DNA from 2 places in the Stenotrophomonas sp. YJH_SMC_20 genome. Region 2 is predicted to be linked to the other one. Evidence: predicted binding sites of a transcription regulator. Region 2 holds the regulator's gene; the other holds the start of a gene.

Region 1 (10,509 bases), on a different contig from region 2:
TGGGGAATGCCAGCAGGCGTACAACACCTGCGTGGTCGATCTGTGCATGGGCGTGTGAGTCGCGCCGATTGAGCCGTGTGGGAGCCCCGTCACTGACGGGGCTCTTCTGTTTCCGTGGAAGGTCGGGCAGTCTGGATGGGCCCTGTCCAACGGAAGCATGCCATGGCCGTCAAACGCGTCGTCGCCAACATCGCCACGGCTGAGCCGGAACGGGCCGCTGCCTTCTATGGCGAGCTGCTTGGCATGCCCGTGGTGATGGACCATGGCTGGATCGTCACCCATGGCGGGCAGGGCAGTGCGCTGGCGCAGGTCAGCTTTGCCAGTGAAGGCGGTTCCGGCACTGCGGTGCCGGACCTGTCGATCGAGGTGGACGACCTGCAGCAGGTGCTGGAGCGCATGCGTAAGGCCGGCATCGCGCTGGAGTATGGGCCGGTCGATGAACCCTGGGGCGTGCGCCGCTTCTTTGTCCGCGATCCATTCGGGCGGCTGTTGAACATCCTCGTGCACACCTGAGCAGGACGGTTCCAACGCCGCCTGCTACCACGTGACAGGCCGACCCTGCGTGGCAATCGACATCACAGGGGCTGGCAGGACACGCGCGTGCGCTCATCGCGCAACCGGGCGCAATGCACGCCGCGCCGCGGATGCTTACGTGGTACCGCAGTGGCACGGCCGTCGGCGTCGGCTGGGCGATGGCATCGGCCGGTACCCTGGCCCAGCTTGTGGCTGCAGGATGGCACCGCCGACGGGAAACGGCCTGGCCGCGTGATGATCACTTCTGCTGGCGGTGCGGAGCCTCTCCACCATGCTCGATCTGCTGCTGCTGCTGCTGCTGCTGCTGCTGTTGCTGCTGGCGCGCGTTGGCGTGGCGCGCGTGCCCACCCTCGCGCCCGATCGCGGCCATGTGCTGCCGATCACGGCTGATCGCCTCGCCGCCCTTGCGGCCTGCCGCACGTGCCTCATCGCGGCTGAACTCATGCGCATTGCCGGAGGCATGCGCCGCACGTCCGCCTTTGGCAGCGATCGCGCGCTGCTTGGCCTGGTCCATCGAGGCGAAGCCCCGGTTGGAGCGGTGATTCTGCTCAGTCATGGGAAGTATCCTTCTGCATGGGCGGCGCCGTGGTCGGCGACAGCGCCAATGCTTGGCCAGTGCGTGCTAAGCCGAGGTCGCCATCCCCGCCGTGGTCTTCACCCGGCATGCGCACGTGGTTGATGAGTCCGCCATTCAGGCGGATGCCAGGACCACCACCACCGGCGAACACGCGGGGTGTCGCCGACGCACTGCATCAGCGCAGGCGGGCGTCGCGCAGGCGTTGCGCGAACGGTCGTTGCTCCAGCACCTTCAATGCCTCACGCAGCACCTGTTCCAACGACTGTCCAAGATCGGCGTCGAGACTGCGGGCCGCTAGCGCCGTAGCCTGCCACTGCGCCTGCAGCGCCGGCAATGCCTGCAGGGCGTGCGGGCTCAACTGCAGGATGCGTTCGCGGCTGTCCTCGCCCACCGCAGCGTGCAGCCAGCCGTCGCGCACCATCGCTGAAACCGTCTGGCTGAGCGCGGAGTGGCTGAGCCCGCAGGCCAGTGCCAGATCCTTGATGCGGCAGGGGCCCTGCACCATCAGCGTGCGCAGCACCGGGGTGTAGCGCGGCCGGTAGTCCAGTTGCAGGTCCCGGTAGGCCTGCTCGACCGCCGGGTCGAGCTGGTCGAGCAGGGCACGCAGCAGCGTTCCCAGAGTTGCACGTTGGAGATCCATGATGACAATGATATATAAGCACTTATATATCATCAAGGCGACGGAGGCGATCATGACGGTTTCGTGGATGCTTGGCGCGTTGCTGGCGGCCGCCTGCCCGGCGCAGGACGCCGTGCTGCAGGCAGCGGCCACGGCGATAGAGGCGCAGTACCTGGATGCGGCCGAAGGCGCACGCATTGCCGAAGCCGTGCGCGGCTGGTCCACCCAGCAGCGCTATGTGGACAGCTGCTCGGATCCGAAGGCTTTCAGCGCACGCCTGAACCAGGACCTGGACACGTTCGATGGCCACTTCCATGTAGAGCGCGTGGACGCAACGGCCGGCCAGGACGACTGGCTGATGGCATGGCGCGCGGATGCGCGCAGCAATGGCGCTGGCGTGCGCGAGGTACGGGTGCTGGAGGGCAACATCGGTTACCTGCGGCTGAGTACATTCTATCCGCTGGATCTGGCCCGGCGGAAACTCGCCGCCGCCCTCGAGCTGCTGGCCGACACCGATGGCCTGGTGCTGGATCTGCGCCAGAACGGCGGCGGGGATGACGGCAGTGCCGACCTGCTGGTGCGCACGCTGTTGGACGCGAAGATCGACGCGGTGCAGCAGTTGGACCAGCGCGGGCGGCGCACGCTGGTACCACTGCCGCCGGCAAGCCTGCCCACTTACCTGAAGCCGCTGGTCGTGCTGATCGATCGCCGCACCGCGTCGGCTGCCGAGTTCGTCGCCTACTCGCTGCAGGCGCTGGGCCGTGCACGCATTGTCGGCACGCGCAGCGGCGGCGCTGCACACATGGTCGATGATCCTGTGCTGCTGCCGGATGGCTATCAGATCAGCATTCCCGATCGGCAACCGATCAATCTACATACCGGAACCAACTGGGAACGCACCGGTGTCACGCCCGACGCGGCAGGCGGTGACGATCCGCTGTTCGTCGCGCGGCAGCTGCTGGCCCGATCGGCCTCGCGGGAATGAACGCACAATTGCAATTGCGCCCTATCGCAGACGACATGCAGCGTGCCTAGAATCGAAGCATCCCGGTAGTTCCCGGGCGCTTCGAGTGAATGGACTCAATGAAGATTCTGCTGACCGGCAGTTCCGGGCGGATCGGGCGCGCGATCTTCGGCGCATTGGCGGCCTCCCACGAAGTGGTGGGGCTGGATCGCAGCCCATTCGCCACCACCCGCATCATTGCCGATGTCACCGATCACCAGGCTGTCGCACGGGCGGTGCAGGGCGTTGACGCCGTGATCCATACCGCCGCCCTGCACGCACCCCATGTCGGCCTGGTGCCGGACGGGGTGTTCCACCAGATCAACGTGGAGGCGACCGCGCACCTGCTGCAGGCCGCACGCGAAGCCGGGGCGCGGCGATTCGTGCTGACCAGTACAACCGCGCTGTACGGCCACGCCGTGGTCGCCGGTGGCTGCCGTTGGATCGATGAAGACACCGAGCCGTTGCCGCGCACGATCTACCACCGCACCAAGCTGCAGGCCGAAGCACTGGCCGAAGCCGCTGCGGCGCCGGCCTTCAGCGTGCGCGTGCTGCGCATGGCCCGCTGCTTCCCCGAGCCGCCCGAACGCATGGCGATGTTCCGCCTGCACCGCGGTATCGACGCACGTGATGTAGCCAGCGCGCATGCTGCACTGCTGCTGGACGAAGGCGCCGCTTTCGCGCGTTACATCGCGTGCGCTCCGACGCCGTTCCGGCGTGAGGATTGCCTGGAGCTGGCCACCCACCCGCGCAGCGTGCTGGCACGCCGCGCGCCACAGCTGCTGGCCGAGTTCGAACGACGGGGCTGGCCGCTGCCGTTGAGCATCGATCGCGTCTACGACAGTGCCCGCCTGCGCAGCGTGCTGGGCTGGCAGCCGCGCTTCGGCCCGGACGACGTGCTGCAGCAGTACGCCGCCGGCAGCATCGAGGTGCTGCCAAGGGCGGAGTGGATCAAGGATCGGGTCGCCGAATGAGATGGTCGCAGGGGGCGGGCACCGAGCCCACCCTGAGCAGGTTCAGGAATGTGTAGGCCGCTGGCCTCAATCTCGATGGCGGCCGGCCGCTAAACCCGGTGTGCCTCGTGCACCGGGCGCGGCCCGGCGGCCGGTGGCCTGCGCGACGGATCGCGCGCCTGCGCGGTGTCCTCGTGACGCCGGTCGTCCTGAATTGCCTTGCGGACCCTCCCATGCCTTCTTCCCGCTCCGCCACTGCCCAACGCCCGGGCAGCATCGCCCACAAGCTGATGCTGGGCACCGCTGTGATCGCGCTGCTGTGCTTCGGCCTGACCGCGTTCCTGATCTACCGGCAGGCCAGCGCCAGTCTGATCAGCGCCTCGCGCCAGACCATGACCAGCGAGGCCAACGCCGAGGCGCGCCAGGTGGCGGCTGACCTGGGCACCGCCTTTGCCAGCAACGATGCCATGGTTGAAAGCGTGCTGGCCCAGCGTGCCCGTGGCGACGTGCCCGACCGCGCCAGCCTAGCGGCGGTGCTCGGCGAACAGCTGCGTGCTCATCCGCAATGGCTCGGCAAGAGCACCATGTGGGAGGCCGATGCCTTCGACGGCAAGGATGCGGAGTTCGTCAATACCGAAGCACACGATGCCACCGGCCGTTACATGAGCTACTGGGCCTGGCAGGACGGCAAGCCGCAGCAGTCGGTGATGACCGATTACACCGAGACCGCCAGCGGATCGGGCGACTGGTACATGGGGCCCAGCCGTGACAAGCTGCCCAAGGTCAGCGAACCCTACGCCTATGACATCGCCGGCCAGAAGGTGCTCATGAGCACCCTGAGCACGCCGATCATCGAGAACGGCAGATTCCTGGGCGTGTTCACCGTGGACTTCTCGCTGGCGGCGTTGCAGAAGCACCTGGCCACGCTGAAGCCGATGGGGGCCGGTCGTGTCGAACTGCTGTCGCCGAAGGGTGTGGTGCTGGCCTCGGCCAATGCCGCCGAGATCGGCAAGCCGCGCAGCGACGCGCAGACCCGCAGCATGCTGGCCGACATTGCCGCCGACCGTCCGTTCGAGGCCTTCACTCCGGATGCGGCCGGCAATGTGCGGGTGTATGTACCGCTGCGGGTCGGCGATGCGCCGCAGCGTTTTGCCCTGGGCGTGGTGATGCCGCACGCGGTGATCGTGGCTGAGGCACGCCAGCTGCTGTGGCTGACCCTGCTGGTCGGCGTGATCGCCGCGCTGAGCCTCAGCGCCGGTGTCCATGTACTGCTGCGCCGCCTGGCGATCCGTCCGTTGGCCGAAGCGGTGCGCGTGGCCGGTGATGTCGCCGCCGGCAAGCTGGACAGCACGCTGCCGGCGCGCAGCAACGACGAAGTGGGGCGCCTGCTGGACGCGATGCAGGGCATGCGTGGGCAGTTGCAGTCAGTGATGGCTGCGCAGGCCGAAATGGCGCGCCGCCACGATGCCGGGGAACTCAGCTACCGCATGGATGCTGCGGCGTTCCCGGGCGAGTACGGCCGCATGGTGGCCGACAGCAACCAGCTGGTGGCCTCCAGCAATGCGGTCACCCAGCGCCTGGTCGAGGTGATGCAGCGCTACGCAGTGGGCGACCTCAGCGTGGACATGGAAGCGCTGCCGGGCGAGAAGGCGGCATTCACCGCCGCGATGGCAACCACCAAGGGCAACCTGGCTGCGATCAACGAGCAGATCCAGCAGCTGGCCGCCGCCGCCGCTGCCGGTGATTTCGCCGTGCGCGGTGATGCGCTGCGCTTCGAGCATGATTTCCGCCGCATGGTGGAGACCTTGAACACAATGATGCAGGTCAGCGACCACAACCTGGCTGCACTGTCTACGCTGCTGCGCGCGATCGCCGCCGGCGACCTCACTGCGCGCATGCAGGGTGAGTTCCACGGGGTGTTCGCGGTGATGCGCGACGATGCCAACAGCACCGTGCAGCAGCTGACTCAGATCGTCGGACAGATCCAGCAGTCGGCGGCCAGCATCCGCCTGGCCGCTGGCGAGATCGCGGCCGGCAACAGCGACCTGTCGCGCCGCACCGAACAGCAGGCCGCCAATCTGGAAGAAACCGCCGCGTCGATGGAGGAACTGACCTCCACCGTGCGCCAGAATGCCGACCACGCGCTGCAGGCCAACATGCTGGCCGGTTCCGCAGCGGGCGTGGCCAGCGAAGGGGGCGAGGTGGTCAGCCAGGTGGTGCAGACGATGCAGCAGATCGAAGCCTCGTCGCAGCGCATCGCCGAGATCATCTCGGTGATCGATGGCATTGCGTTCCAGACCAACATCCTGGCATTGAACGCGGCGGTGGAAGCCGCGCGCGCCGGCGAGCAGGGCCGTGGCTTCGCCGTGGTCGCCAGCGAAGTCCGTGCGCTGGCGCAGCGCTCAGCGGGTGCCGCCAAGGAGATCAAGGAGCTGATCGACGCTTCGGTGGCACAGGTCGGAGCCGGTGCGCAGCTGGTCCACGGTGCCGGACGCACCATGCAGGACATCGTCGGTCAGGTCGGCCGCGTGAATGAGATCATGGCCGAGATCTCGGCCGCCTCGCGCGAACAGTCGGCCGGCATCGAGCAGGTCAACCAGACCGTGGTGCAGATGGACGAAACCACCCAGCAGAATGCTGCACTGGTGGAGGAAGCCAGTGCAGCAGCCCGCTCGATGGAGGAGCAGGCCGAGCAGCTGGCGGTGGCGGTGTCGCGCTTCCGCCTGCAGGCCGGGCCGATGGCCACGGCACGCCGCGCGGCCTGAGCCAGAAAACGAAGACGCCCGGCGGGGGCCGGGCGTCGCTTGCATCCTTGCCGCGCATCCCTGCGCAGGTCTGATGGCTCAGAACATGCCTTCAAACGGGTTCCAGCTGGTGCGCCCTTCCACCTTCTCCAGGTAGTAGCTGTAGTTGGTGCTGGAGGCGACCAGCAGGTTCATGGCGATGAACAGCATGCGCCCGACAACGTCGGGAAGGAACATGGTGATGATGGCCAGTACGATGTTGATGCCGATCACCACCAGTGCCTTGCGCCACATGCCAAGGATCAGCAGGTAGATGGCGCCGAAGAACAGCGCGAAGAAGTTCAGGTTGATCTTCAGGCGGTCACCAAAGGACAGCGCCTTCCAGGCCTGCTTGAAGCCGGGGTTCTTGGGGGCGCCGTGCTGGCGGAAGAAGTTGAAGCGGAACTGCCACTTCGGGCTGAACTGGGACAGGTCAGTGGTATTCATTGGGGAAACATCCCTGTGAGAAAACGTTTTCATGATAGGACAAGTCCTATTCAGGATCCAAGCGCTGCCGTCAAAAATGTGACGCCTGCCTTGTTCCGACGGCTGCGGCCCGGCGCCGCACCGTCACCCGCCCGCCTTGTTTTTAGGTTAGGGTGCGCAGTTCCGCTGCCGCCGCGGTTGACCCCGGCGGCGGCGGGATGTCCATGGAGGTTGCATGACCACAGCTGCTACACCGGAAAACGCACCGGGGCCGGTGCTCCTGCCGACACCTGAAGTGGTGCAGGCACAACAACTGCTCGCGCGCCAGCAACTGGCGGTGGCGATGGACCGTGCGCGCACGGCCGCCACGCGGGACGCGGCGCCGGCCGCGCTGGAAAGCGAGTAATCCGCCACCGTTGATCGCGCTGGCATCACGCCAGCGCGATCACGGCGCGCGCGGGGGACGGGAACGGGACAGGGGCATGATGGCTTCCATCGGAGGAGGGTGACCCGATGGAGGCAGCAGGCGCACGCAGGCAGCGGGCAGCTCCCTTCCATGGGTCGTACGGCGCCGGGGCTGGAACCGGCGCAGCTGGGTGGGTTTTGACCGTGCGGACGACGGCAACCTGCCTGGTTCATGAAATGATAACCGTTCGCATTTGTTACGATCCAGCACAGGAGGCGACGAGGTGACATCCGATACCTGGCTGCCAGACTCGCCTGCTGTTTGCTGAATGGGGATAAATCCCGGCGTAGGCCTTCGCACCCGGCTTACATCCGGCGCCCTAGACTGGGCCGCATTTTCGATTCCGCCCTGTTGGAGATCGTGTGGGTTCCGGTAGTGACAGACAGCGACTGCGCGGCGTGAGGCCGACGCAGCCAGGACAAGTGCGGGCGCCGGGAAAGCGCGCCGGGAACCTTGGTGCATGCAGCCCGGCCGGGATGGCCGGCCGTGCCGACCGCGCGGAGTAGGCGGCAATGGGGGTGCAGACCATCCATGCGGAAGCGGATACGCCCCGGCTTGATGCCGGCTGGGCGCTGCTGCCGGTGGAATCGCCGTTGCAGATGCCCGAGCAGACCCTGCGCGAGGGCCATCTGAAGGTTCGACGCCACCGCACCTCGCCGCGGCTGATCGGCCTGCGCCGGTTCTACATCTTCGGCGGCACGCTGGCGATGACCGCCATCGCTACCCGGATGATGTGGCGGGTGCTGTCGGCCAACGGCATCAGTGTGCTTGAAGCCTGCCTGCTGGTGCTGTTCGTCGGCCTGTTCGCCTGGATTGCGCTGTCGTTCGCCAGTGCCGTGGCCGGCTTCCTGACGGCGGTGTTCGACCGGGGTTACCGGCTGGGCATCGATCCGGACAAGCCGCTGCCTACGGTACACAGCCGCACCGCGCTGCTGATGCCAACCTACAACGAAGACCCGCGCCGCCTGCTGGCGGGCCTGCAGGCGATCTACGAGTCGGTGGCGGCCACCGGCCAGCTCGACCGCTTCGACTTCTTCGTGCTCAGCGACACCCGCCGCGAGGACATCGCCGGTGCCGAGGAACAGGTGTTTGCCGAACTGCGCGAGCGTGTACCTGATGGCCGGGTGCGGCTGTTCTACCGCCGCCGTGGCGACAACAGCGGGCGCAAGGCCGGCAACATCGCCGACTGGGTGCGCCGCTTCGGCGGCGCCTACCCGCAGATGCTGATCCTGGACGCCGACAGCCTGATGACCGGCGACAGCATCGTGCGCCTGGTGGCCGGCATGGAACACAACGCCGACGTCGGCCTGATCCAGACCCTGCCGTCGGTGATCGGTGGCCGTACCCTGTTCGCGCGCATGCAGCAGTTCGGTGGCCGCGTGTACGGGCCGGTGATTGCGCGTGGCGTGGCCTGGTGGCATGGCGCCGAGAGCAACTATTGGGGCCACAATGCCATCATCCGCACCCGCGCCTTCGCAGACCACGCCGGCCTGCCAGCGCTACCAGGACGCAAGCCGTTCGGCGGCCATGTGCTCAGCCATGACTTCGTCGAAGCGGCGCTGATGAGGCGTGGTGGCTGGGCCGCGCACATGGTGCCCTACCTGGGTGGCAGCTACGAGGAAGGCCCTCCGACACTGACTGACCTGCTGGTGCGCGACCGCCGCTGGTGCCAGGGCAACCTGCAACACGGCAAGGTGGTCGGCAGCCGTGGCCTGCACTGGATCAGCCGCACGCACATGCTGATCGGCATCGGCCATTACTTCACCGCGCCGATGTGGGCGATGCTGATGCTGATCGGCATCGCCATTCCATTGTTCCAGGAAGGCATTGATTTCAACGCCCTGCTGCACCTGTCGCCCAGCGTTTACTGGCGCGCACAGGACGAAGAACAGGTGGTTCGCCTGTTCGCTGCCACCATGGCCGTGCTGCTGCTGCCCAAGGTGCTGGGGTACCTGGCAATGCTTCTGGAGCCGGTCGACCGTCGTGGCTGTGGTGGCGCGATCCGCGCGTTCGTTTCGATGCTGGTGGAAACCGTACTGGCCGCGCTGATGGCGCCGGTGGTGATGTACGTGCAGTCGCGCGGCGTCGCCGAAGTGCTGTCCGGGCGCGATTCCGGCTGGGACGCGCAGCAGCGTGACGACGGTGGTATCTCGTGGCTGGCGCTGATCCGCGGCTATGGCGGCCTCGGCGTATTCGGTGCCTTCATGGGCGTGCTGGCCTGGGCCGTATCGCCGTCGCTGGCCGCGTGGATGGCGCCGGTGGTGATCGGCATGGTGCTGGCGGTCCCGGTGGTGGCGCTGACGTCATCGCGCGGGCCGGGTACCTTCCTGCATCGGCTTGGCCTGCTCGATATCCCCGAAGAGAACATCCCGCCGCCGGTGCTGGTACGCGCTGCACAGCTGCGCCGGGAAGCGGCCGAACAACCGCCGCTGTACTGATCGCCCTGCGGCAGCGGCATAATGCGGCTCGAACTTGAAGGAGCCACATCATGCTGCAAACGGTGGAACAGGAAACCGGCGCCTCGCCGCAGTGGTCGGTGATCTGGCTGCACGGCCTTGGCGCCGACGGTCACGACTTCGCGCCGATCGTGCCGGAGCTGGTGCGTCCGCACTGGCCAGCGCTGCGCTTCGTGTTCCCGCATGCGCCGGTGCGGCCGATCACGATCAACAACGGCGTGCCGATGCGCGGCTGGTACGACATCGTCGGCATGGATTTCCGCTCGCGCGCCGACATGGCCGGCGTGCAGGACTCGGTACTGCAGCTGGATGCGCTGATCGCGCGTGAGATCGAGCGCGGCATCGCTCCGGAGAAGATCTTCCTGGCCGGTTTCTCGCAGGGTGGCGCGATCATCCTGACCGCCGCACTGTCACGCACGGCGCCACTGGCCGGCCTGATTGCACTGTCCACCTACCTGCCCGAGGCCGAGAGCGCCAAGCGCGCTGACGGTGCGGTGCAGGTGCCGGTGTTCATGGCCCATGGCAGCAGCGACCCGGTGATTCCGCAGGCGGTGGCCGTACACAGCGCGCAGGCCCTGCAGGCGATGGGCCTGGAGGTGGAGTGGCACAGCTATCCGATGGCCCACCAGGTCTGCGCCGAAGAAATCCAGGCGCTGGGTGACTGGTTGCAGGAACGCCTGGGCGCCGCCTGA
Region 2 (10,509 bases):
GGATGAATGACAGCGCCGAACAACAGTTCCGGCTGCTGGCCGACCTGCGCCGGGCCATTGGCAGCGAGCAGCTGTTCCTGCACTACCAGCCCAAGATCCGCGTGGCCACGCAGAAGGTGGCCGGTGCCGAAGCGTTGATCCGCTGGCACCATCCGGAGCATGGCCTGATTCCGCCCGATCGGTTCATCCGCCTGGCCGAGCGCAGCGGCGCGATCAACGAGATCGGGCGCTGGGCGCTGGACCAGGCCTGCCTGCAACTGCGGCGCTGGCACGATGCCGGTCACGAAGGCTGGTCGATGTCGGTGAACCTGTCGCCGGTGCAGTTCAGTTCGCCGCACCTGCTGCAGGATGTGCGCGCGATGATCGAACGCCACAACATCGCTCCGCGCCACCTGGTGCTGGAAATCACCGAAAGCACGGTGATGCGCGATACCGACACCAGCCTGCGCCTGCTGCAGGCGCTGTCGGCGCTGGGCGTAGGCATATCCATCGATGACTTCGGCACTGGCTATTCCAGCCTGCTGTACCTGAAGCGGCTGCCGGCCACCGAGATCAAGATCGACCATGCGTTCGTGCGCGACCTGGAACACAGTGCAGAGGACGTGGTGATCGTCTCGGCGATCGTGGCGCTGGGCCATGCGCTGGACATGGACATCGTCGCCGAAGGCGTGGAAACCACGGCCCAGCGCGCCTACCTGGAGCGCCTGGGCTGCGACTACCTGCAGGGCTACCTGCTCGGTCGCCCGGTCGACGCGGCGCGCTTCATGCAGCTGCACGACCTGCCGCGGCCGCGGGTAGAGCTGGCGCAGAGCCCACCGTCCAGCGACAACTCTCCCCTGTAGAGCCGAGCCTGCGCTCGGCTGCTCTTCGCGCCCGATCCAAACATAGCCGAGCATGGGCTCGGCTCTACAAATGGATCCGCGCCGCGCGTGGATAGGCAACACCCCATCACGGAACAGTTCTTGCACGCACCCCGGCAACCCCTGCCGCAGTGCCCGTGATGTCCGAGAACGAATCCGCCGGCGAAAAGACCGAACAACCGACCGAAAAACGCCTGCGCGACGCCCGCGAACAGGGCAACCTGCCGCGCTCGCGTGAGCTCGGCACGGCCGCCGTGTTCGGCGCCGGCGTGCTGGCGGTGATGGCCATGAGTGGCTCGATCGGACGCGGCGCCAGCGCCTGGATGAAGCAGGCGCTGAGCCCGGAACAGAGCCTGCGGCAGAACCCGAAGGAACTGTTCGGCCACTTCGGCGACCTGCTGCTGCAGTTCATGCTGGTGATCGCGCCGCTGGTGCTGGTCTGCCTGCTGGCCAGCTTCGTCGCCCCGCTGGTGATGGGCGGACTGCGCTGGTCGCAGAAGGCGTTGCTACCCGACATCAACCGCATGAACCCGATGAGCGGGTTCAAGCGCCTGTATGGCCCGGAGGCCATTGCCGAATTCACCAAATCGTTGCTGCGCGTGGCCTTCGTCGGCGTCGCCGCCGGGCTGGTGGTCTGGACCGGCTTTGACACCCTGCGCGGCCTGATCCACCACCCGCTGGAGACGGCCATCACCGACGGCCTCGGCTTCACCCTGCGCCTGCTGCTGGCCACCGCCGGCGCGATGCTGGTGCTGGCCGCCATCGACGCGCCATACCAGCGCTGGAACTGGATGCGCAAGCTGAAGATGACCCGGGAAGAGCTGCGCCGGGAAATGAAGGAAAGCGAGGGCAGCCCCGAGGTGAAGGGCCGCATCCGCCAGCTGCAGCAGCAGATGGCCAACCGCCGGATGATGGAAGCGGTACCCACCGCCGACGTGGTGGTGGTCAACCCCACCCACTACGCGGTGGCCCTGAAGTATGAGGGCGGCGCCATGAACGCCCCCACCGTGGTCGCCCTGGGCGTGGACGAGACCGCCCTGCGCATCCGTGAAGTGGCCGACGGCAACAAGGTCGCGATCGTCTCTGCCCCACCTTTGGCACGCGCCTTGTATCGGGAGGGCCAACTCGGAAAGGAAATCCCCGTGAGACTGTATTCGGCCGTCGCCCAGGTCCTGTCCTACGTCTACCAGCTGCGCGCGTGGCGCACTGGCCCGATGCCGGACGCCCCGCACATCCAGGTGGATGAATTCGGCAAGGGAGGCCGCCCGTGAGCGCCCAGCCCTCCACCGGCTTCAACACCCGCCGCGCCCTGGAAATGATCCGCCAGGGTCTTGGCGCGCCGCTGATCGTGCTGGCCCTGCTGGCCATGGTCGTGGTGCCGCTGGCCGCGCCGGTGCTCGATGCGCTGTTCACCTTCAACATTGCCATCTCGCTGATGGTGCTGCTGGCGGTGGTCTACGTGAAGCGCCCGCTGGACTTCACCATCTTCCCGATCGTGCTGCTGATCACCACCATGCTGCGGCTGGCGCTGAACGTGGCCTCCACCCGCGTGATCCTGCTCAACGGCCAGAACGGCCACGATGCCGCGGGCAAGGTCATCGCCGCCTTCGGCGAATTCGTGATCGGCGGCAACTACGCGGTGGGCATCGTGGTGTTCGCGATCCTCACCATCATCAACTTCGTGGTGATCACCAAGGGCGCCGGCCGGGTCTCGGAAGTGACCGCGCGCTTCATCCTCGACGCGATGCCCGGCAAGCAGATGGCGATCGACGCCGACCTCAACGCCGGTTTGCTGACGCGTGAAGAAGCCAAGCTGCGCCGCGAAGAAGTCCGCGAGGAAGCCGACTTCTACGGTGCGATGGACGGTGCTAGCAAGTTCATCCGCGGCGACGCCATCGCCGGCATCCTGATCCTGTTCATCAACATGCTCGGCGGCCTGGCCGTGGGTGTGCTGCAGCATGGCATGCCCTTCGGTGAAGCCGCTGCCACCTACACCCTGTTGTCGATCGGTGACGGCCTGGTGGCCCAGCTGCCGGCGCTGCTGGTCTCCAGTGCGGTGGCGATGCTGGTCACCCGCGCCTCGCGCTCGCAGGACATGGCCCAGGCCATGACCGGCCAGGTGTTTGGCCAATACCGGGCGCTGGCGATCACCGCCGGCATCATCGGCCTGGTGGGCCTGGTGCCGGGCATGCCCAACGTCGCTTTCCTGACGCTGGCGTCGATCCTCGGCTTCATTGCCTGGAAGCTGTACCGCAAGACCCAGGCCCCGGCCGCCGATGCCGCCGCAACGGGCAAGGACCCGGCGGCGCTCAGCGCCCTCGGCCGCCCGGCCGCGCCGGCGCCCACCGCCGAACTGAGCTGGGACGAACTGCGCCCGGTCGATCCGCTGGGCCTGGAGGTCGGCTACCGGCTGATTCCGCTGGTGGACAGCAACCAGGGCGGCGAACTGATGGCGCGCATCAAGGGCGTGCGCCGCAAGCTGACCCAGGATGTCGGCTTCCTGATTCCATCGGTACACATCCGCGACAACCTGGAACTGCCCGCCAACGGCTACCGCGTGCTGGTGCACGGCGTGCCGGTGGCCACCGCCGAGATCCACCCCGACCGCGAGCTCGCGCTGGACCCGGGCAGCGCGCTTGGCACGCTGGAAGGCATCGCCGGCAAGGACCCCGCGTTCGGCCTAGATGCCACCTGGATCCAACCGCACCAGCGTGCTCAGGCCGAAACGCTGGGCTACACGGTGGTCGACCCGGCCACCGTGGTCGCCACCCACCTTTCGCACCTGATCCGCGAGCACGCACCTGAGTTGCTCGGCCATGAGGAAGTGCAACACCTGCTGGCCAACCTGGCCAAGAGCGCGCCCAAGCTCGTCGAAGATCTGACGCCGAAGGCGCTGCCGCTGTCGGCGGTGGTGCGCGTGCTGCAGAACCTGCTGGTCGAGCGCATTCCGATCCGCCAGCTGCGCAAGATCGCCGAGGCACTGGTCGAACATGCGCCCAGCAGCCAGGACCCGGCCGTGCTGACCGCCGCCGTGCGCACCGCCTTGGGCCGCTTCATCGTGCAGGAGATCGCCGGAATGTCGGCGGAGCTGCCGGTGTTCACCCTCAACCCGCAATTGGAACGTGTCTTGCAGGAGTCCACGCAGGGCAACGGCGCCGCGCTGGAACCCGGACTCGCTGAGCGACTGCACCAGAGCCTGGCCGAATGTGTCAGCAAGCAGGAAGCCCGCAACGAGCCCGCGGTCGTGCTGGTACCTGGCCCGGTGCGAGCCGCGCTGGCACGCCTGGTCCGCCACAGCGTTCCGTCGCTGTCGGTCCTGGCCTACAGCGAGGTGCCGGAGGACAAGCGCCTGAAGCTGGTCGGAACGATCAGCTGACGCCGCCCGCCGACGCGCCAGAAAACAGACACCACCTTCGAACCAACGCAACAGACAGATACCAAGGGGAACCCGCACCGTGCAGACCACCGACCACCCGAGTTCCCCGGCCGCCACTCCGCCGTCTTCGCCTCGTGACCACAGCATGAAAATCAAACGATTCGTCGCCGCCGACATGCGTTCGGCCATGAACCTGGTGCGCAAGGAACATGGTCCTGATGCCGTGATCCTGTCCAACCGCCGGATCGAGGAAGGCATCGAGATCGTCGCCGCCGCCAACTACGATGAAAGCGCCGTGCAGCGTGCGCTGGAAGCCTCGCGCCGCGAGGTGGCGCCGCCGCCGGCGCCCAAGCCGCGCAACGCCGCCGATGCGGTGATCGCCGCCGTCACCCGCCGTCGCAGCGCCACCCCGGCACCGGAGCCGGTCGCCGCCACCACCTCGGCGGTGGCCGCCCTCGCCCGCGCCGCGGTCGGCGCCACCGGCCGCACCCTGGACAGCGCCGACGAGATCGTGCCGACCCGCGGCAGCACCGGCTTTGCGGCCACCCTCGCGCGTGCCGCCGTCAACGAACCGGCGCTGCCGGAACAGATCTTCGCGCCGTTCGCCGAGGCCATCGTTGCACCGGCCGCCGCCGTGCCGGCCAACCGCGCCCGCTTCCAGATCGATCCGCCGCACGAGGCGCATCACGAAAGCGTGGCGCCGGCCGTGCAGCCGCCGCCGCTGCCGACCGCTGCCGTCGCCGACGCGCAGCCGGCCAGCGCCGCCAGCGAACCGGCGTTGGCCGATGCCATTGTCGAAACCGCGCCGGCCCCCACCCTGGCTCCGGCTCCGGTGCTGACGGTGGTCGCCCAGGACGACGCCGAGATCCGCCAGTTGCGCCAGGAAGTGGCCGGCATGCGCCAGGTGATCGAGCGCGAGATGAACCGCTTCACCGACGAGCGCCTGCGCGGCTGCCCGGTGCGCGCCACCGCGTTGGACCTGATGGACGAATATGGCTTCGATGCCGGCCTGGCCCGCGACGTGGCCATGCAGATCCCGCTGGAGACCGAAGCCCATCGTGGCCGCGGCCTGATGCTGGGGCTGATCTCGCGCAAGCTTCCGATCGCCCCGGTCGACCCGCTGGAAGAAGGCGGCGTGATCGCCCTGGTCGGCCCGACCGGCGCCGGCAAGACCACCACCATCGCCAAGCTGGCCTCGCGATTCGCCGAGAAGCACGCGCCGCGTGACGTCGCCCTGGTCACCACCGATACCGCCCGCATCGGCGCCCGCGAGCAGCTCTACGGCTACGGCCGCCAGCTCGGCATCGCGGTGCACGAGGCCAACAGCGGCACCGACCTGGACCAGCTGCTGGAACGCCTGAAGGACTACAAGCTGGTGCTGATCGACACCGCCGGGCTGGGCCCGCGCGACCGCGCGCTGGCCGCCCAGCTGCAGTGGCTGCGTGCCGCCCGCCAGGTGCGCACCCTGCTGGTGCTGCCGGCCAATACCAGCTTCGGCGACATGGACGAGGTGGTCCGCCGCTTCGGCGCCGCCAACCTGCAGGGTCTGGTGCTGAGCAAGCTGGACGAGACCGGCCGCTTCGGCAACGCCCTGTCGGTGGCGGTGGACCACGCCCTGCCGATCACCTGGGTGACCGATGGCCAGGACGTCCCGGAGGACCTGCATAGGGCCAGTGCAGCCAATCTCGTACTTCGCCTTGAAGATTTGCGCCGAGCGGCCGATATGCCCTGCAACCCGGAGTTGAACCATGCCGTCGCGTGAGTACGCCAAGCTGACCAAGACCTTCCCGCTGTCGGCCACCCGCAGCGAGCCGCTCGGCCCTGTGCGCACCATCGCGGTGACCGGCGGCAAGGGCGGCGTGGGCAAGACCAACGTCTCGGCCAACCTGGCTGTGGCGCTGGCGGGCATGGGCAAGCGCACGCTGCTGCTGGACGCCGACCTGGGCCTGGCCAACATCGACGTGATCCTGGGCTTGAACCCCACCTTTACGCTGGCCGACCTGGTGGCCGGCCGCTGCTCGCTGGACGACGTCATCGTCGAAGGCCCGAACGGCGTGCTGGTGGTCCCGGCCGCGTCCGGTCGCCGCCACATGGCCGAGCTGGCCCCGGCCGAGCACGTCGGCCTGGTCAACGTGTTCTCCGAACTGGAACGCGAGCTGGACATCATGGTGGTGGACACCGCCGCCGGCATCACCGATGGCGTGCTGACCTTCTGCCAGGCCGCGCAGGACACCGTGGTGGTGGTCTGTGACGAACCGGCCTCGATCACCGACGCCTACGCACTGATCAAGGTGCTGTCGCGCGAGCGCGGCGTGGACCGCATCCAGGTGGTGGCCAACATGGTGCGCGACCCCAACGAGGGCCGCGTGCTGTACGAAAAGCTGACCCGCGTGTGCGAGAAGTTCCTCGCCGATGTCTCGCTGAACTACCTGGGCTGCGTGCCGCAGGACGACTGGCTGCGCCTGTCGGTGCAGCGCCAGCAACCGGTGGTGAAGGCCTACCCGTCCAGCCCGGCCGCGCTGGCGATCACCGAGATCGCGCGCCGCACCGCACGCTGGCAGGCGCCGACCGAACCGCGTGGCGGCGTCGAGTTCTTCCTCGAGCGCATTCTCAAGCAGCGCGGGGTGGCCGCATGAAAGGCGCAGCCCAGTACCGGGAGGTCCAGCGCTCGGCGGCCAACGAGGTCATCTCCCAGCACTCGGACCTGGTGCGGCGCATCGCCCACCACCTGGCCGCACGCCTGCCGGCGAGCGTGGAGGTGGACGACCTGATCCAGGCCGGCATGATGGGGCTGATCGAAGCGTCGCGCAGCTACGACGCCGACCAGGGCGCCTCGTTCGAGACCTACGCCTCGATCCGCATCCGCGGTTCGATGATCGACGAGATCCGCCGTGGCGACTGGGTGCCGCGCTCGGTGCATCGCCGCGCACGCGACGCCGCTGCCACCATCCGCCGCCTGGAACAGAGCACCGGCCGTGCCGCCAGCGCCACCGAAGTGGCCGCCGCGATGGAGATGCCGCTGCCCGAATACCTGCGGCTGATGGAAGACGCCGCGCGTGGCCAGGTGCTGAGCCTGGAGTCACGCATCGAGGACCAGGGCGAGCTGGATACCGTCGCCCAGGGCGGCCCGACGCCGCAGCAGGTGCTGGAGCGCGGCGAGTTCGGCCGCGAGCTGGGCAAGGCCATCGGCCACCTGCCCGAGCGCGAACAGCTGGTGCTCTCGCTCTATTACGAGCAGGAACTGAACCTGAAGGAGATCGGCGCGGTGCTCGGCGTGAGCGAGTCGCGGGTCTGCCAGATACACGGCCAGGCCGTGCTGCGCCTGCGTGGACGATTGAAGATTTTCGAGGCGGCCGACGCCGGCCTGGAAGAGTGAACATGCCCGAGGCGGCTGCCCCCGGCCACCCGGAATGAACAACAAAGGAACTCTGCTTTGAACAAGAACATGCGCATCCTGATCGTCGACGACTTCTCGACCATGCGTCGCATCGTCAAGAACCTGCTGGGCGATCTTGGCTTCACCAATACCGCCGAAGCCGAGGACGGGCATGCCGCGCTGTCGCTGCTGCAGAGCCAGTCGTTCGATTTCGTCGTCACCGACTGGAACATGCCGGTGATGACCGGCATCGAGCTGCTCAAGGCGATCCGCGCCGATGCCAAGCTGAAGACCCTGCCAGTGCTGATGGTCACTGCCGAAGCCAAGCGCGAACAGATCATCGAAGCCGCCCAGAACGGCGTGAACGGCTACATCATCAAGCCCTTCACCGCGCAGACGCTGGAAGAAAAGCTCGGCAAGATCTTCGAACGCCTGGCGGCCAGCGCCTGATGGATACCACGGTCGACAAGAACGCCCTGGCCCTGCGCCTGCAGGAAGCCCTGGACGCACTGGAGTCCGGTGACGAAGCTGCCTGGCGGCAACGCATCGACGGACTGGTCGCGCTGCGCACGCAGCCGATGATGAGCGGCCTGTCGCGGCTGGCCCGCGAGCTGGGACAGGCGCTGGGTGAACTGCCGACCGTGCCCAGCGAGGCCGGTGAGCTGGATGACGCCTGCGCGCGCCTGGACCACGTGGTGGCGATGACCGAACAGGCCACCCACCGCACCTTGGACCTGGCCGAGGAATGCCGCAGCCTGACCGAACAGCTGCGTGCCGAAGGCCTGCAGCCAGGCCAGGACGCGCAGCTCGAGCGCATCCGCCACAACCTGACCGAGATCGCCCTGACCCAGAGCTACCAGGACCTGACCGGGCAGATCATCCGTCGCGTGGTCGGCATCGTCCGCCGCGTGCACGAGGGCTTCGGCGCACTCGGCCTGCCGCCGGAACAGCATCGCACCGACCCGGCACTGGCCGGGCCGGCACTGAAGGGACTGGACCGCCACGCGGTCTCGCAGAACGACGCCGACGACCTGTTGTCGGATCTGGGGCTGTAAGCATGAGCGCGGTATCCGACGACATCACTGCCGATTTCATCATCGAGGCGCAGGAGATCCTGGACCGCCTCGGCGAACAGCTGGTGTCGCTGGAGCAGGCACCGCAGGACAGCGACCAGCTCAATGCGGTGTTCCGCGGCTACCACACGCTCAAGGGCGGCGCCGGCTTCCTCGGCGTCACTGCCATGGTCGAGCTGTGCCACGCCGCTGAGGAGGCGCTGGGCGCGGCGCGCGCCGGCCAGGCCGTGCTGCAGGCCCACCACTTCGACGCGGCCCAGCAATCACTGGATTACCTGCAGTCGATGCTGGACGCCGTGTCGTCCGGCACCGAGCCGGGCTATGCGCCGCCGGACCTGATCGCCCAGTTCGACGTGCACGGGGGTGCCGTGGCTGCGCCCGCCGCCGCCGCAGCACCCGCCGCGGGGGGCAGCGACCTGATCACCGACGACGAATTCGAGGCGCTGCTCGACCAGCTGCACGGTGGCAATGCTCCGACTGCGATCGCGCCGGCAAAAAAAGCCGACGACGGCCTGATCAGCGAGGACGAGTTCGAAGCCCTGCTCGACCAGTTGCACGGTGGCGCCGCACCGGGTGCCAAGCCTGCTGCAGTCCTGGCACCGGCGCCGGCGCCCGCGCCGCGCCCGGTCGCTGCACCGGCACCCGTGGCCAAGCCGGCGGCCAAGCCGCTGGCCGAGGCCGAACACACGGTGCGCGTTGATACCAAACGCCTGGACGCGATCGTCAACCTGATCGGCGAACTGGTGCTGTCGCGCAATCGGCTCAAGACCCTGCGTGCACGCCTGCGCGATGAAGAGCTGGACCGCGCCGTGTCGACGCTGGATATCGCCACCGCGCGCCTGCAATCGGCGGTGATGCGCACCCGCATGCAGCCGGTGGGCAAGGTGTTCTCGCGGTTCCCCAAGGTCGCCCGCGACGTTGCCCGCTCGCTGAAGAAGGAAGTGGACCTGGAGCTGATCGGTGCCGAGACCGAGCTCGACCGCAACCTGGTCGAGGCCCTGGCCGACCCGCTGGTGCACCTGGTCCGCAACGCCATCGACCATGGCGTGGAAATGCCCGACCTGCGCGAAGCACAAGGCAAGCCGCGGATGGGCCATGTACGCCTGTCGGCGCAGCAGGAAGGCGACTACGTCAGCATCGAGGTGCAGGACGATGGCGCCGGCATCGACCCGGAGAAGCTGCGCGCCAAGGCGCGCGAGAAGGGCCTGATCGATCCGGAAGCCGCCGCCCGCCTGAGCAGCGAGGAGTGCCTGCACCTGGTGTTCCTGCCGGGCTTCTCGACCAAGCAGCAGGTCACCGATATCTCCGGCCGTGGCGTCGGCATGGACGTGGTGCAGTCGCGCATCCGCGAACTGAGCGGCCAGATCCAGATCCAGTCGGAACTGGGTCGTGGCAGCCGCTTCCTGATCCGCGTGCCGCTCACCCTGGCGATCCTGCCGACCCTGCTGGTGCAGGCCGGCGAGGACGTCTACGCGCTACCCCTGGCACGCGTGATGGAAGTGCTGCACGCGCCGCGCACCTCGCTGGGCTGGTTCGATGGCCGCGCCGTGCTTGATCGCCGCTCGCACACCCTGCCGCTGGTCGACCTGCGCCAGTGGCTGGATGTGACACCGGCCGCGTCAACCCTGCTGACCATCGTGGTGCTGCAGGCCGGCGAAGCCCGCTTCGGGCTGGTCGTGGACCAGGTGCGCGGGCGTGAGGAAGTGGTCATCAAGCCACTGCCGAAGGCCCTGCGCGGCCTGCGCGGTTATGCCGGTGCAACCTTGATCGGCGATGGTCGCATGGCCCTGATCCTGGACGTGGACGGGCTGCGTTGAACCCCGC

What was found. The regulator FliA, encoded in region 2, starts transcription of late flagellar genes. The targets are predictions, from matches to a motif close to TAAAGTTTNNCNNNCNNNGGCCGATAA.
Region 1: a site for FliA is predicted at 3,774-3,800, ahead of AC5P6A_RS12730 (methyl-accepting chemotaxis protein). Genes of this name have one in related genera too.

Annotation. Positions count from the first base shown of each region.
Region 1 covers NZ_JCAFRG010000006.1:190,053-200,561, reverse strand. The annotation lists gene AC5P6A_RS12760 (hypothetical protein) at 1-58, shown strand, start outside; gene AC5P6A_RS12755 (VOC family protein) at 163-513, shown strand; gene AC5P6A_RS12750 (KGG domain-containing protein) at 773-1,090, opposite strand; gene AC5P6A_RS12745 (MarR family winged helix-turn-helix transcriptional regulator) at 1,287-1,751, opposite strand; gene AC5P6A_RS12740 (S41 family peptidase) at 1,804-2,715, shown strand; gene AC5P6A_RS12735 (NAD-dependent epimerase/dehydratase family protein) at 2,814-3,707, shown strand; gene AC5P6A_RS12730 (methyl-accepting chemotaxis protein) at 3,920-6,451, shown strand; gene AC5P6A_RS12725 (DUF2628 domain-containing protein) at 6,530-6,916, opposite strand; gene AC5P6A_RS12720 (hypothetical protein) at 7,131-7,301, shown strand; gene mdoH (glucans biosynthesis glucosyltransferase MdoH) at 7,874-9,799, shown strand; gene AC5P6A_RS12710 (alpha/beta hydrolase) at 9,850-10,509, shown strand.
Region 2 covers NZ_JCAFRG010000002.1:8,618-19,126, reverse strand. The annotation lists gene AC5P6A_RS03425 (putative bifunctional diguanylate cyclase/phosphodiesterase) at 1-842, shown strand, start outside; gene flhB (flagellar biosynthesis protein FlhB) at 1,001-2,131, shown strand; gene flhA (flagellar biosynthesis protein FlhA) at 2,176-4,236, shown strand; gene flhF (flagellar biosynthesis GTPase FlhF) at 4,382-5,998, shown strand; gene AC5P6A_RS03405 (MinD/ParA family ATP-binding protein) at 5,985-6,872, shown strand; gene AC5P6A_RS03400 (RNA polymerase sigma factor FliA) at 6,869-7,612, shown strand; gene cheY (chemotaxis response regulator CheY) at 7,670-8,062, shown strand; gene AC5P6A_RS03390 (protein phosphatase CheZ) at 8,062-8,667, shown strand; gene AC5P6A_RS03385 (chemotaxis protein CheA) at 8,670-10,502, shown strand.